Regions from separate parts of the Pelomonas candidula genome, predicted to be linked through region 1. Evidence: predicted binding sites of a transcription regulator. Region 1 holds the regulator's gene; each other region holds the start of a gene.

What was found. Region 1 encodes FNR, which switches genes on or off when oxygen is low (the NO sensors DNR and NnrR bind a similar motif). Its sites were predicted from a motif close to TTGATNNNNATCAA; they were not measured.
Region 2: the regulator FNR is predicted to act here: its motif matches at 1,973-1,986, upstream of ACG04R_RS16660 (DUF2249 domain-containing protein).
Region 3: the regulator FNR is predicted to act here: its motif matches at 2,286-2,299, upstream of ACG04R_RS09720 (oxygen-binding di-iron domain-containing protein).

The regions. Positions count from the first base shown of each region.
Region 1 covers NZ_JBIGIC010000008.1:205,187-209,373, reverse strand. Annotated here, with positions in the region: gene hemN (oxygen-independent coproporphyrinogen III oxidase) at 1-1,240, opposite strand, end outside; gene fnr (fumarate/nitrate reduction transcriptional regulator Fnr) at 1,395-2,129, shown strand; gene ACG04R_RS17240 (NAD(P)/FAD-dependent oxidoreductase) at 2,177-3,520, shown strand; gene ACG04R_RS17235 (hypothetical protein) at 3,483-3,776, opposite strand; gene ACG04R_RS17230 (hypothetical protein) at 3,773-4,039, opposite strand; gene ccoG (cytochrome c oxidase accessory protein CcoG) at 4,056-4,187, opposite strand, start outside.
Region 2 covers NZ_JBIGIC010000008.1:79,266-83,452, reverse strand. Annotated here, with positions in the region: gene ACG04R_RS16665 (nitric-oxide reductase large subunit) at 1-1,597, opposite strand, end outside; gene ACG04R_RS16660 (DUF2249 domain-containing protein) at 1,627-1,911, opposite strand; gene gmk (guanylate kinase) at 2,134-2,754, shown strand; gene rpoZ (DNA-directed RNA polymerase subunit omega) at 2,779-2,982, shown strand; gene ACG04R_RS16645 (RelA/SpoT family protein) at 3,060-4,187, shown strand, end outside.
Region 3 covers NZ_JBIGIC010000004.1:198,335-202,521, reverse strand. Annotated here, with positions in the region: gene ACG04R_RS09735 (M56 family metallopeptidase) at 1-166, shown strand, start outside; gene ACG04R_RS09730 (M56 family metallopeptidase) at 174-893, shown strand; gene ACG04R_RS09725 (hypothetical protein) at 930-1,415, shown strand; gene ACG04R_RS09720 (oxygen-binding di-iron domain-containing protein) at 1,446-2,225, opposite strand; gene ACG04R_RS09715 (DEAD/DEAH box helicase) at 2,362-4,187, shown strand, end outside.

The sequences.
Region 1 (4,187 bases):
CCAGCCGCGCCAGTTCGGGCGCGAAGTAGGTCGGCACGTCGACGAGATAGGAGGCCGCAATGGACTCGTACTCGACGCGACCCTGGCACATCAGCGCCATGATGACGGCGCGGCGCAGCAGGTCGTCGCGCGTCAGTGCGAGGCCGCGCTGCACGGGCAACTGGCGCAGCTTCAGCGCGTCCTCGTACTCCGGCAGCGTCTTGGCGTTCTGCGCGTAGGTGGCGCCCACCCGGCTGATGGCGGACACGCCCAGGCCCACGAGGTCGCAGTCCGGCTGCGTCGAGTAGCCCTGGAAGCCGCGGTGCAGCAGGCCCTGCCGCTTGGCGACGGCCAGCGGGTCGTCGGGCAGCGCGAAGTGGTCCATGCCGATGTAGGTGTAGCCCTCGCCCAGCAGCGCGCTGATGGCGCCCGACAGCATGGCCAGCTTGTCGCCGGCCGGCGGCAGCAGCTCGGCCGCGATGCGGCGCTGCGGCTTGAAGCGCTGCGGCAGGTGGGCGTAGGCGTACATCGCGATGCGGTCGGGCCGCAGCTCGGCCACCTGCGCGATCGTGCGGGCGAAGCTCTCGGGCGTCTGCAGCGGCAGGCCGTAGATGAGGTCCACGTTGGTCGACGAGAAGCCCAGTTCGCGGGCAGTCTGCATCAGCGCGGCGACCTGCTCGATGGGCTGCACGCGGTGCACGGCCTTCTGCACGGCGGCATCGAAGTCCTGCACGCCGAAGGACAAGCGGTTGAAGCCCAGCAGGCGCAGGTGCGCGAGCCGATTCAGGTCCACCGTGCGCGGGTCCACCTCGATGGACAGCTCGGCGCCGGGCAGCAGCTTGAAGCGCCGGCGCAGCCCGTCCATCAGCACGCTCAACTCGTCGTCGGACAGGAAGGTGGGCGAGCCGCCGCCCAGGTGCAGTTGCGACACCGGCGCCGCGCCGCCCAGAGCCTCGGCGACGAGATCCATCTCCACTTCCAGCGCGGCCAGGTAGGGCGCGGCGCGTTCGTGGTGCTTGGTGATGATCTTGTTGCAGGCACAGTAGTAGCAGAGCTGCTCGCAGAACGGGATGTGCACGTAGACCGACAACGGCTGCGCCGTGCCACGCTGGCGCAGCGCCTGCAGATGCTGGTCGGCCTGATGGGCTTCGACGAAGCGATCGGCCGTCGGATAGGAGGTGTAGCGCGGCCCGGCCACGTCGTGACGGCGCAGGAGGTCGGCGATCTCGAGTTCGGGGGGGCGGGCGGTTACAGCAGTCATGGCTGCACTTTGCCCAGGGCGACGCGGGCCGGCCTTGATCGGCGTCAAGCCCGCAGCGCACGACCCGACCAAGAATGTGAACCAGTTGATCCAACCCAATAACGCCATGCTGACGACCCTGACGCCCGTCACACGCATGTCGCCCCGCCCAGACATGCCGACGCACTCTCCCGCCGCCATCGAGCCGCTCAAGGTCGCCTGCGCCAGTTGCAACTTGCGCGAGCTGTGCCTGCCAGTGGGACTGAACTCCACCGAACTGGGCCAGCTCGACGCCCTCGTCGCCAAGCGCCGCACCGTCTCGCGCGGCGAGCACCTGTTCCGCAACGGCGAGCGCTTCGAGGCGCTGTACGCCGTGCGCACCGGCTTCTTCAAGACCTGCGTGAACAGCGAAGACGGCCGCGACCAGGTCACCGGCTTCCAGATGGCCGGCGAGCTGCTGGGGCTGGACGGCATCAGCAGCGACCACCACCACTGCGACGCCGTCGCTCTGGAGGACTCGTCGGTCTGCGTGATCCCCTACTCGCAATTGGAAGACCTGTCGCGCGAGTTCACCGTGCTGCAGCACTCCTTCCACAAGATCATGAGCCGCGAGATCGTGCGCGACCATGGCGTCATGCTGCTGCTGGGCAATATGCGGGCCGAAGAACGGCTCGCCGCCTTCCTGCTGAACCTGACGCAACGACTGCAGGCACGCGGCTTCTCGGCCTCCAGCCTCGTGCTGCGCATGACGCGCGAGGAGATCGGCAGCTACCTCGGCCTCAAGCTCGAGACCGTCAGCCGCACGTTCTCCAAGTTCCAGGAAGACGGGCTGATGGAGGTCAAGCAGCGCCAGCTGCGCATCCTCGACCAGGCCGGCCTGCAGGCGCTCGTCAACAACAGCCGCTGCTGACGGGACTCTCCGGCGCCCATGCTGCAGCGCACAAAAGCGCGAGTAGGATGGGCTCCATGCGTCCCCACATCCTCATCATCGGCTGCGGCTTTGGCGGCCTGGAGGCGGCCCGCGCGTTGAGCGGTGCCGATGTCGACGTCACGGTCGTCGACAAGACCAACCACCACCTGTTCCAGCCGTTGCTGTACCAGGTGGCGACGGCGGGCCTGTCGGCTCCGTCCATCGCGGCGCCGATCCGGCATCTGTTCCGCCGCCAGCGCAACGTGACGACGCTGCTGGGCGAGGTCGTCGCCATCGACGCGCAGGGCAAGACCGCCACGCTGAGGGACGGCGCGCTGCTGCGCTGGGACCACCTCATCGTCGCCGCCGGCGCCACGCACAGCTACTTCGGCCGCGACGACTGGGCCCCGTTCGCGCCGGGGCTGAAGACGCTGGCCGACGCGTTCGAGATCCGCCGCCGCGTACTGATGGCTTTCGAGGCTGCCGAGCGCGAAGACGATCCGGCCCGGCGCGCCGCGCTGCTGCAGTTCGTCGTCGTCGGCGCCGGGCCCACCGGCGTGGAGCTGGCGGGCACCTTCGCCGAGATCGCGCGCCACACGCTGCCGGGCGAGTTCCGCCGCATCGACCCGCGCCAGGCGCGTGTGCTGCTCGTCGAGGGCGGCCCGCGCGTGCTGGCCGCCATGCCCGAGAGCCTGAGCGAACGCGCCCGCGAGCAGCTGACGGCGCTGGGCGTCGAGGTGAAGCTGGGGGCGCGCGTGACCGGCATCGACGCCGAGGGGCTGGACGTCGCGACCAGCGCCGGTTCGGAGCGATTGCTGAGCCGCTGCATCGTCTGGGCGGCCGGTGTGGCGGCATCGCCGCTGGGCCGCGCACTGGCCGAGGCCACCGGTTGCACGCTGGACCGCGCGGGCCGCGTCGTCGTCGAGCCCGACCTCAGCCTGAAGGGCAACCCGGCCATCCAGGTCATCGGCGACCTGGCCGCCGCGCAAAGCCACGCGCCGGGCAAGCAGCCGCGGCCGGTGCCAGGCGTGTCACCCGGTGCGAAGCAGATGGGCCGCTGCGCCGCAGCCAACATCCTGCGACGCGTGCGCGGCGAAGCCACGCAGGCCTTCCGCTACGCAGACTACGGCAACCTCGCCACCATCGGCCGCAACAGCGCCGTCGTGGACCTGGGCTCGCCGGCCGGACCGCTGCGTTTCTCAGGCTATTTCGCGTGGCTGTTCTGGCTGTTCGCCCACGTCTACTTCCTGATCGGCTACCGCAACCGCTTCGTCGTGCTGCTGGACTGGGCCTGGGCCTACTGGACCTATGACCGCGGTGCGCGGGTCGTCGCGAACGCGGGCTCCGCCCAGCTCAGCGAGGCCAGCCCGGCGAGCGACGCGCAGGCTTGACGTCCTCGGGCGGCAGCGTCACCAACAGCAGCGCGAGGCTGGCGCCCAACGCGATGACACCCCAGAAGATGAGGAAGCTGACGGTGTAGACCGCCTGCGTGGACAAGTCCACCTGCGCGCCACCGAACCAGCGCAGGTCCGCCGGGTCGACGACGGCGAACACCAGCGCTTCCAGCACCCCTGCCGACAGGAAGGACGACCAGGCCACCGCCATCGCGAACCGTGCGACGCGCGAGGGGCCGGGAGCGCCTGTCACCGCGAGGCTCCCGGTACACCGGTCGCCGCATGGTTGCGGGCCGTCAGCGCCGGCATGTCGCCGGCCTTGGCACGCAGGTCGGCCGGCTCGGCATCCTCGGCCGCCTTGGGCGACGCGGCGTGCAGATCCAGCGGTGGATCGGGATGAATGATGGCCAGCGCCAGTGTGAAGAAGCTGGCCACAACGACGGTGGCGGGCCCCCCGATGACGAGCCAGACCATGGGTTCCCGCCAGGCGGGTACGGGTGTCGTTGCAACGGTCATGTGTGTCTCCTGAAGGTCAGCGCGGCAGCACGAAGGTGGACTTCTCGACGACAGCCTCGCCGGAGCCATCGCCTTCGCGGCTGATGCGCCAATGCATGGGATGGGCGCCTGGCTTGAGCTGCTGTGCCGCCTCGGGTGGCATCCGCAG
Region 2 (4,187 bases), 130 kb from region 1:
GCGTGCCCAGGATGCCGCCGAACAGGAAGACGATGGTCTCCGCGATGATGGCCCGGTTGGCCGAGGCCGCGCGCACGAGGCCCAGGTTGGTGAAGATCAGCGCGACGACCGCGGTGGCGAAGACTTCGAAGAAGCCCTCGACCCACAGGTGCACCAGCCACCAGCGCCAGTACTCGATCATCGAGTAGTGGGTGTGCTGGCCCCAGGTCAGCGAGGTCGCGTAGAAGCCGCCGATGCAGGTGGCCGACAGGAACACCATGGCGATGAGGCCGCGGGTTTCCGACGGCTTCTTCAGCGCCGGCCACAGCGCGCGGCCCAGCAGGAAGACCCACAGCAGCAGCCCGATGAACAGCAGGATCTGCCAGATGCGGCCCATGCTCGTGAACTCCAGGCCCTGGTTGCCGAGCCAGAAGCTGAAATCGACGCCGCGGTGCTGCAGCGTGCCCAGCCAGCCGGTGATCGTCGAGCCGAGCACGACGAAGATCAGCGCCCAGAACAGCAGGTCGACGCCCAGCTTCTGCAGCTTGGGCTCGCGGCCCGACAGCAGCGGCGCGACGTACAGGCCGGTGGCCAGCCACGCGGTCGCGATCCAGAACACGCCGATCTGCGTGTGCACGGTACGGCTGATGGTGTACGGCAGGACTTCCGCGAGCGGCAGGCCGAAGAACGACTGGCCTTCGACGGCGTAGTGGGCCGTGATGGCGCCCATCGCGATCTGCAGCAGCATCAGGCCGATGACGACGAAGAAGTACTTGCGCGTGGCCTTCATCGACGGCGTGGCGGTGGCGCCCAGCAGCGGATCGGCCGCGGGCACGGCGGCGTCATCCTCGTGCGCGTCGCCCTGGTGCAGCCACAGCATCGCGGCGATGCCGGCCAGCAGCAGGATGATGCTGACCATCGACCACATCGCGGCCGAGGTGCTCATCACGTTGCCCACCATGGGCTCGTGAGGCCAGTTGCTGGTGTACGAGAGGCCGGTCTCGCCGGGCCGGTCGGTCGTGGCGGCCCAGGCCGACCAGAAGAAGAACGCGGTCAGCGCCTGGCGATGCGCGGCTTCCGGCAGGCTGCCCGACGTCATCGCGTACTGCTCACGCAGCTTGTCCAGGCGCGGGTCGGTGCCGAACAGGCCCTCGTAGTGCGCCGCCACCTCGCGGATGGCTTTGGCGCGCGCGGGCGAGATCTTCACGGTGCCGTTGCTGTCGTCGTAGGTGTTGCGGCGCATTTCCTCGCGCACGCCCTGATCGACCGCGGCCTGCTCGGCAGCGGTCAGCGCCCGGCCGCCCTGCTGCTGCTCGGCCAGGCGCTGCTCACGCAGCGCCACGGCCTCACGGTGCAGCCAATCGGCCGACCAGTCCGGCGCCACGTAGGCCCCATGGCCCCAGACGGTGCCCAGTTGCTGGCCGCCGGCCGACAGCCAGGCCTGCTGGCCCAGATCGACCTGTTCGGCCGTGAACAGCACCTCGCCGTCGGTCGTGACGACCTGCTTGGGGATGGGCGGCGCCGTCAGATAGATCTGCCAGCCCAGATAGCCCAAGGCTCCGAACGACAGGACAAAGATCAGCCCTAGCCAGCGCCAGAGCCTGCTTGTGTTTCTCATGATGAGTCCCGGTGGTTATGGGAAATGGATCAGGCGCCGCCGCACGAGCCGCAGCAGCGGCTGTCACCGTGGCTGGCGAGCTTGACGATGCGAACGCGCCAGACTTCAGGGCCGGCCTGCTGGTCGTCCCAGGTAAAGCGGTCGGGCCATTCAGCGCGCAGTTGCTCGCGCAGCGGCGTCGGGTCGTGGTCGTTGATCAGCTCGACGGATTCGCCGTTGCCGAGGCTGCGCAAGGTGTTGAACACCAGCGGATGCCGCTCCCGCGGCGCCAGTGACCGCAGGTCGATCCGGGTGCCATAGGTGGTCAGCGTCATGCTTGCTCCTTAACATGCATTTCAGATGCATCTATTTTTGAGACTCCGGCCCCGCGCGGGTTTGACATCGATCAAACGGCGACGAAACGGACGTGGTTTGCGTCTGACCGAGAGAGACATCACGCCAGGCAGCCAGCCCGCTCGGAGCCCGCCGACGCCGCCAAGCTAAAGTTGCGGGCCGGCCGAACCCCACGGCAGAACATCGAAAAACGACCCCGCGACATGGAATACCCCGGCAATCTTTTCGTCGTCGCCGCCCCCAGCGGCGCCGGCAAGTCCAGCCTCGTCAAGGCCCTGCTGGAACTGGATGCGCGCCTGGCCGTGTCCATCTCCCACACGTCCCGCGCGCCGCGCGGCCAGGAGCAGCACGGCCGCGAGTACTGGTTCATCACGCCGGAGGATTTCCGCGCGATGGCCGACCGCGGCGAATTCTTCGAGTGGGCCGAAGTGCACGGCAACCTCTACGGCACCTCGCGCGCCGGCATCGAGGACCGGCTGCAGCATGGCGAGGACGTCGTGCTGGAGATCGACTTCCAGGGCGCGCTGCAGATCAAGCAGCTGTTCCCCTACGCCGTGCTGATCTTCATCCTTCCGCCCAGCTGGGACGAGCTGCGCCTGCGGCTGAACCGCCGCGGCGACACGGCACCCGAGGTCATCGCCAAGCGCATGAACACCGCTCGCCTCGAGGTGGCGCAGGCGCAGCACTTCGATTTCGTCGTCGTGAACGCGGTGTTCGACACCGCCGTTTTCGACCTCAAGACCATCGTCCACGCGCAGCGGCTAAAATACGCGGCTCAGCGCCGAAACCGCTCGGCCGTCTTTCAGGCGCTCGATCTGCCCTGATCGCGCATCACCACTAGGAACACCATGGCCCGCATCACCGTCGAAGACTGCCTGACCAAGATCCCGAACCGCTTCCAGCTCGTGCTGGCCGCCACCTACCGCGCCCGCATGCTGAGCCAGGGCCACAGCCCCCGCATCGAGAGCAAGAACAAGCCCGGCGTGACCGCGCTGCGCGAAATCGCCGCCGGCGAAGTCGGCGTCGAGATGCTGCGCAAGGTTCCGGTCTAAGCCGCGACCTGCCGAACATGAAACGGGCGTCCTCGGACGCCCGTTGCCTTTTTAGCTTCGGATAAATTCGGGGCCATATGGCCCAACGTTCCCTCACCGCCTGGTTCACCCTCCCGGGTCTGCGCCAGCCGGCGCCTCCGACCGCAGCGGAGGCGGCCTCCTTCGACGCCCTCCTCCCCAAGCTCGGCTACCTCAGCAAGGCCGAGGTCAAGCGCGTGCGCGAGGCCTACAAGTTCGCCGACGAAGCCCACCTGGGCCAGAAGCGCGCGACCGGCGAGCCCTACATCACCCACCCGATCGCCGTAGCCGGCATCTGCGCCGAGTGGCGGCTGGATGCGCAGGCGCTGATGGCGGCGCTGATGCACGACGTCGTGGAGGACTGCGGCGTCTCCAAGGCCGAGCTGATCGAGAAGTTCGACGCCACGACGGCCGACCTCGTCGACGGCCTGACCAAGCTGGACAAGCTGCAGTTCTCGACCAAGGAGGAGTCTCAGGCCGAGTCCTTCCGCAAGATGCTGCTGGCGATGGCGCGCGACCTGCGTGTCATCCTCATCAAGCTGGCCGACCGCCTGCACAACATGCGCACGATGGGCGCGATGGCGCCGCACAAGGCCCGCCGCATCGCGCGCGAGACCTTCGACATCTACGCGCCCATTGCGCACCGGCTGGGCCTGAACCAGACCTTCCGCGAGCTGGAGGACCTGTCCTTCCAGTACTTCCACCCCTGGCGCTACGCGGCGCTGTCCAAGGCCGTGGCCAAGGCACGCGGCAACCGGCGCGACCTGGTCTCGCGCATCGAGGGCGAGATCCGCACCGCTTTCACAAAGGCCGGCCTGCGCGTGGAGGTGCAGGGGCGCGAGAAGACGGTCTATTCGATCTACAAGAAGATGCGCGAGAAGGGGCTGATGTCGTTCGCCCAGGTCAGCGACATCTTCGGCTTCCGCATCCTGACCGAGGAAGGCCTGCAGTGCTACACGGCCCTGGGCGTGCTGCACCAGCTCTACAAGCCGCAGGCGGGCCGCTTCAAGGACTACATCGCCAATCCCAAGGACAACGGCTACCAGTCGCTGCACACGACACTGATGGGCCCGCTGGGCACGCCGCTGGAGTTCCAGTTGCGCACGGAGGGCATGCACCAGATTGCCGAGCAGGGCGTGGCCGCGCACTGGATCTACAAGAGCCGCGGCAAGCCGGCCTCGGCGCTG
Region 3 (4,187 bases), on a different contig from region 1:
CCACGGAGAGCCCGCCATCGAACTGGGTCACCCCGGCTTCATGTCCGCCTGGGGCCAGAAAGCCCGCATCGAGATCACTCGCCCCGACTCGGACGAGAAGTTCGCGCTGGAGCTGACCCCGACGGCGCTGCCCGCCGATTTCCAGCCACCGAAGAACACCTTCTGACGCCGCCATGACCGACTCGCTGCTGGCCGCTCTGCAACGTCAGGCCCTGCTGCTGAGCCTGGGCACGCTGCTCCTGCTGGCCCTGCGGCCGCTGCTGCTGAAGCAACTCGGTGCCCGCGCGACCTACGCGGCCTGGCTGCTGCTGCCGGCGCTGCTCGTGACGCCGCTGCTGCCCAGTCTCGGCGCCAGGCCGCTGCCGGTACTCGTGACGGTCGCTGACCTGGCCCGCACGGCAGCGGCGCCACTACTGCCCGCACCCACGCCCGAAGCGATCTGGCCTCGACTGCTGCTGACCGCCTGGCTGGGCGGCGCGGCACTCGTGCTGACGTTGCAAGCAGCGCGGCAATGGCGGCTCGCCCGCCACGGCACGCGGCTGCCGGCCGGCACCAGCCCCGCACTCGTCGGCCTGTGGCGGCCGCGCGTGGCGCTGCCGGCCGACTTCGAGGCTCGCTTCACCGCCGACGAGCGCCAGCTGATCCTGGCCCACGAAGAAGTGCACCGCACCCGCCACGACAACGCCTGGAACCTGCTGGCCTGCACGCTCACCGCGCTGCACTGGTGGAACCCGCTGGCTTGGGCTGCCGCGCGCCGCATGCAGGCCGACCAGGAACTCGCCTGCGACGCGGTCGTGTTGGCGCGTCAACCGGATGCCCTCGCCACCTACACCCGCGCGCTGCTCGCGGCGCACGACCTCACGCACCACGGCGCGCCGCTGGCCAGTCGCTGAGGCAGCTCCCATCCGCTTGTCGAAAGGATTGCCATGTTGAACCGCCCTGCCCTGCTGCCACGGCGTCGCGCCGCTGCCCTCGGCCTCGCGCTGCTCGCCGTCGTGGGCCTGGCCTACGCCGCGCAGGACACCTCGCCCGACGCCGAGGGGCCGCAGGTGGAGCTGAAGCTGGACATCCGCCACGTCACAGGCCCCGAAAAGGCCCGCACGACGTTGACGAGCCAACCTACCGTCCGCACGGCTCTGGGCAAGCGGGCGCTAGTCATGTTCAACGGCACGCCCGACCACCCCACGCCGGACTCCCTGGCCATCGCCATCGAGGCCCGGGACCTGGGAGACGACAAGATCGACCTGCAGGCCGAAATCAGCAGGGGCGCGCCGCTGAACGTGGTTGCACGCCCCAGGCTGATCACACGAAACGGCATCAAGGCCACCATCGAACTCGGGAGCAACGACCCTGCGGCGATGGATTTGCTGTCAGTGGTCATCACGCCGACGCTGCAGGGCGCAGCCAAGCTGTGACGTCAGGCCGGCACTGGCCTGCCGCGAGCCTCAGCCCGGCACCCGGTAGTTCTCAGCCCCGAACAGGTCGACGCCGCACTCCAGCTGTTCGACCCAGTCGATGAACTCGTGCACGGCCGCGCCCACCATGGGCGAGCCGTGCTGGGGCGCGATCATCTGGATGTCCAGCTGACGCACCATCGCCGCCCACAGCCGCAGCACCTTGTTGCTGACCATGTAGCGGCGGTGGAAGCCTTCCATGCGCGGGATGTGCGCGGCCAGCGACGTCACCGACTGCTCGGGGTTGAGCCCGCCGCCCAGCGAGGCGCCGAGGTCGCCGGAGAACAGGATGCGGCTCACCGGGTCGTAGAACTGGAAGTTGCCCTCGGCATGCAGGAAGTGCGCGGGCAACGCCCACAGCTCGAAGCGGTCGTCGCCCGTGCCCAGCCGCAAACGCTGGCCGGCATCGGGCAGGCCCACGACGCGGCCCAGCGTCTTGCCGGGCTTGCAGAAATGCGGCGCAAACCGCTCCCACAGGCGCGAGATGTAGACCGGCGCCTCGGTCGCCGTCATCCAGCGGTCCAGCGACGCAATGATGTCCGGGTCGGCATGGGACGCCAGGATGGCGGCCAGCTTGTGCGGCGGAAAGAACGCCGACATGCCGAGGTACAGCTGGTGATAGGCGATGTTGCCGCCGGGGTCGAGGATGGCGCCGGTGTCGCCGTTGACCAGCAGGAACTGGTTGGACTGCACGGCGTCGCCGCCCTCGTCACCCAGTCTGGAGAACATGGCGCAGACATGCCGGCCCTGGCGGAACAACTCGATGGACATCCTGGCAACCCGGACAGTGGTGGTGGCTGCGCAGGCTAACTGCCCTGCGCGTGGCAGGTCTTGAGCGGGATCAAGCCGAGTCAAATACTGGATGCAATTACAGTCTGCGCTTTTCGTCTTTCGTCTTCGCTGATCCATGAGCCTTGCCGACGTCCGCGCGGCCCTGAGCGCCGAGCTGTCGGCCACGCCCGAGTACTACGACTTCAAGGTGCTGCACACCGAACGCGACGGCAGCCTGTGGCGCGTGACGCTGGAGCCGGGCTACGTGTTCGCCGAGGGCCAGCGGCCGGGCGCGGCATCGGCGCAGGCGCTGTTGGACGACAGCCTGGACGGCGCCTCCGCGTGGTGGGGCGCGCCGACCAAAGGCGGGGCGAGCGTGCTGGCCGTCGTCGCCGAAGACGACCAGCTCGTGCTGCAGAACGCCAGCAGCCCACCACCGCCGGCCGGGCACCTGATCCGCCTCTACCCGACGCGCTTCCTGAACGCCGTGGCCGACGCCTGGTACGACACGCCGTGGGCTGAGGCAGCGCTGGCGGGCCTGCCCGACCTGTCGAGCCCGCAGCCGCTGCGCGGCGGCATGGCGCTGACCGGCGAGCCCTTCCGCTGGCTGCGCCCGGCGCAGCGCGCGGCGCTCGGCTTGATCCATCACAGCAGCGGCTTCCTGTGGGGCCCGCCGGGCACCGGCAAGACGACGACGCTGGGCGTGCTGCTGGCCGAGTACCTGGACCGCCACCCACAGGCCCGGGTGCTGCTGCTGTCCACCACCAACCAGGCCGTGGATCAGGCGACGCTGGCTGTCGACAAGGCGCTGGAGAAAGGCCGCCGCGGGCACCTCCGCGCCGACGTGCAACGGCTGGGCACGCGCTTCGACGCCGCCGCCTACGAAGGCCGCGAGCATCTGATCCCGACGCAGGACCGCGACCTCATCGCCCGCCTTGCACGCGCCGAGGGCCAGCGGCCATCGGCCCGCGACGCGCTCGCGCTGAAGGCCTGGGCAGACCGCGTCGCCGCCCTGCGTGACGAGCTGCGCGCGTCGTCGCTGAAGGTGCTGCAACGCTGCCGCCTGGCCAGCATGACGACAACACGCGCCGCCTTCACGCTCAAGACGCTGCGCGAGATGTCGCCCGACGGCGAGCCGCCGTTCGACCTGCTGGTGTTCGACGAGGCCAGCCAGGTCAGCCTCGCGCACGCACTGGTGCTGATGCCGCTGAGCCGCGCACGGCTGTTCGCGGGCGACCCGCAGCAGCTGTCGCCGGTGCTGCGCAGCGACTCTCCGCCCGCGCGCCGCTGGCTGGGCCGCTCGGCGTTTGCCGAGATGCCGCGCGGCAGCAGCCCGGCCGTGGCGCTGCTGGACGAGCAGTCGCGCATGGCGCCGCCGATCGGCGAGCTGGTCAGCCAGCTGTTCTACGACGGCGCGCTTCGCGTGGCAGGCGACTCGGCAGCGTCGCCGGACTGGCAGGCAGCGCGGCAGCGCAAACTGGGCGGCATCGCCGCCGACACGCACGTCCACGTGCACCGCCTGAAGACCGACGGCGGCTGGGTGGCCGCCGAGCGCGGGCCGGTGCGGCGCGAGTCGGCCGAGGCGATCGCCGAGCTGCTGGCGCAGGCGCTGGCCAGCGGCGCGTGGCAGCCGCACGAGCTGATCGTGCTGACACCGTTCCGCGCCCAGCGTGCGCTGATCCGCCAGCGGCTGCGGGCACGCGGGCTGCCGGAGTCGCTGCGCGTCAGCACCGTGCACCGCGCCCAGGGCAGCGAGGCGCCGGTCGTGCTGTTCGACCCGGCCGACGGCGCCCAGCCCTTCCTGCACGGCGAGGAAGCGCAGCGGCTGCTCAACGTCGCGCTGAGCCGGGCGCAGGCCAAGCTGGTGCTGTTCGTGTCGCCCGCCGACGCGGCCAGCCCGCTGCTGGCGCCGCTGGTGCAACGGCTGCGGCTGGCCGGCGACACGCGGGCGGTGACGCCGCT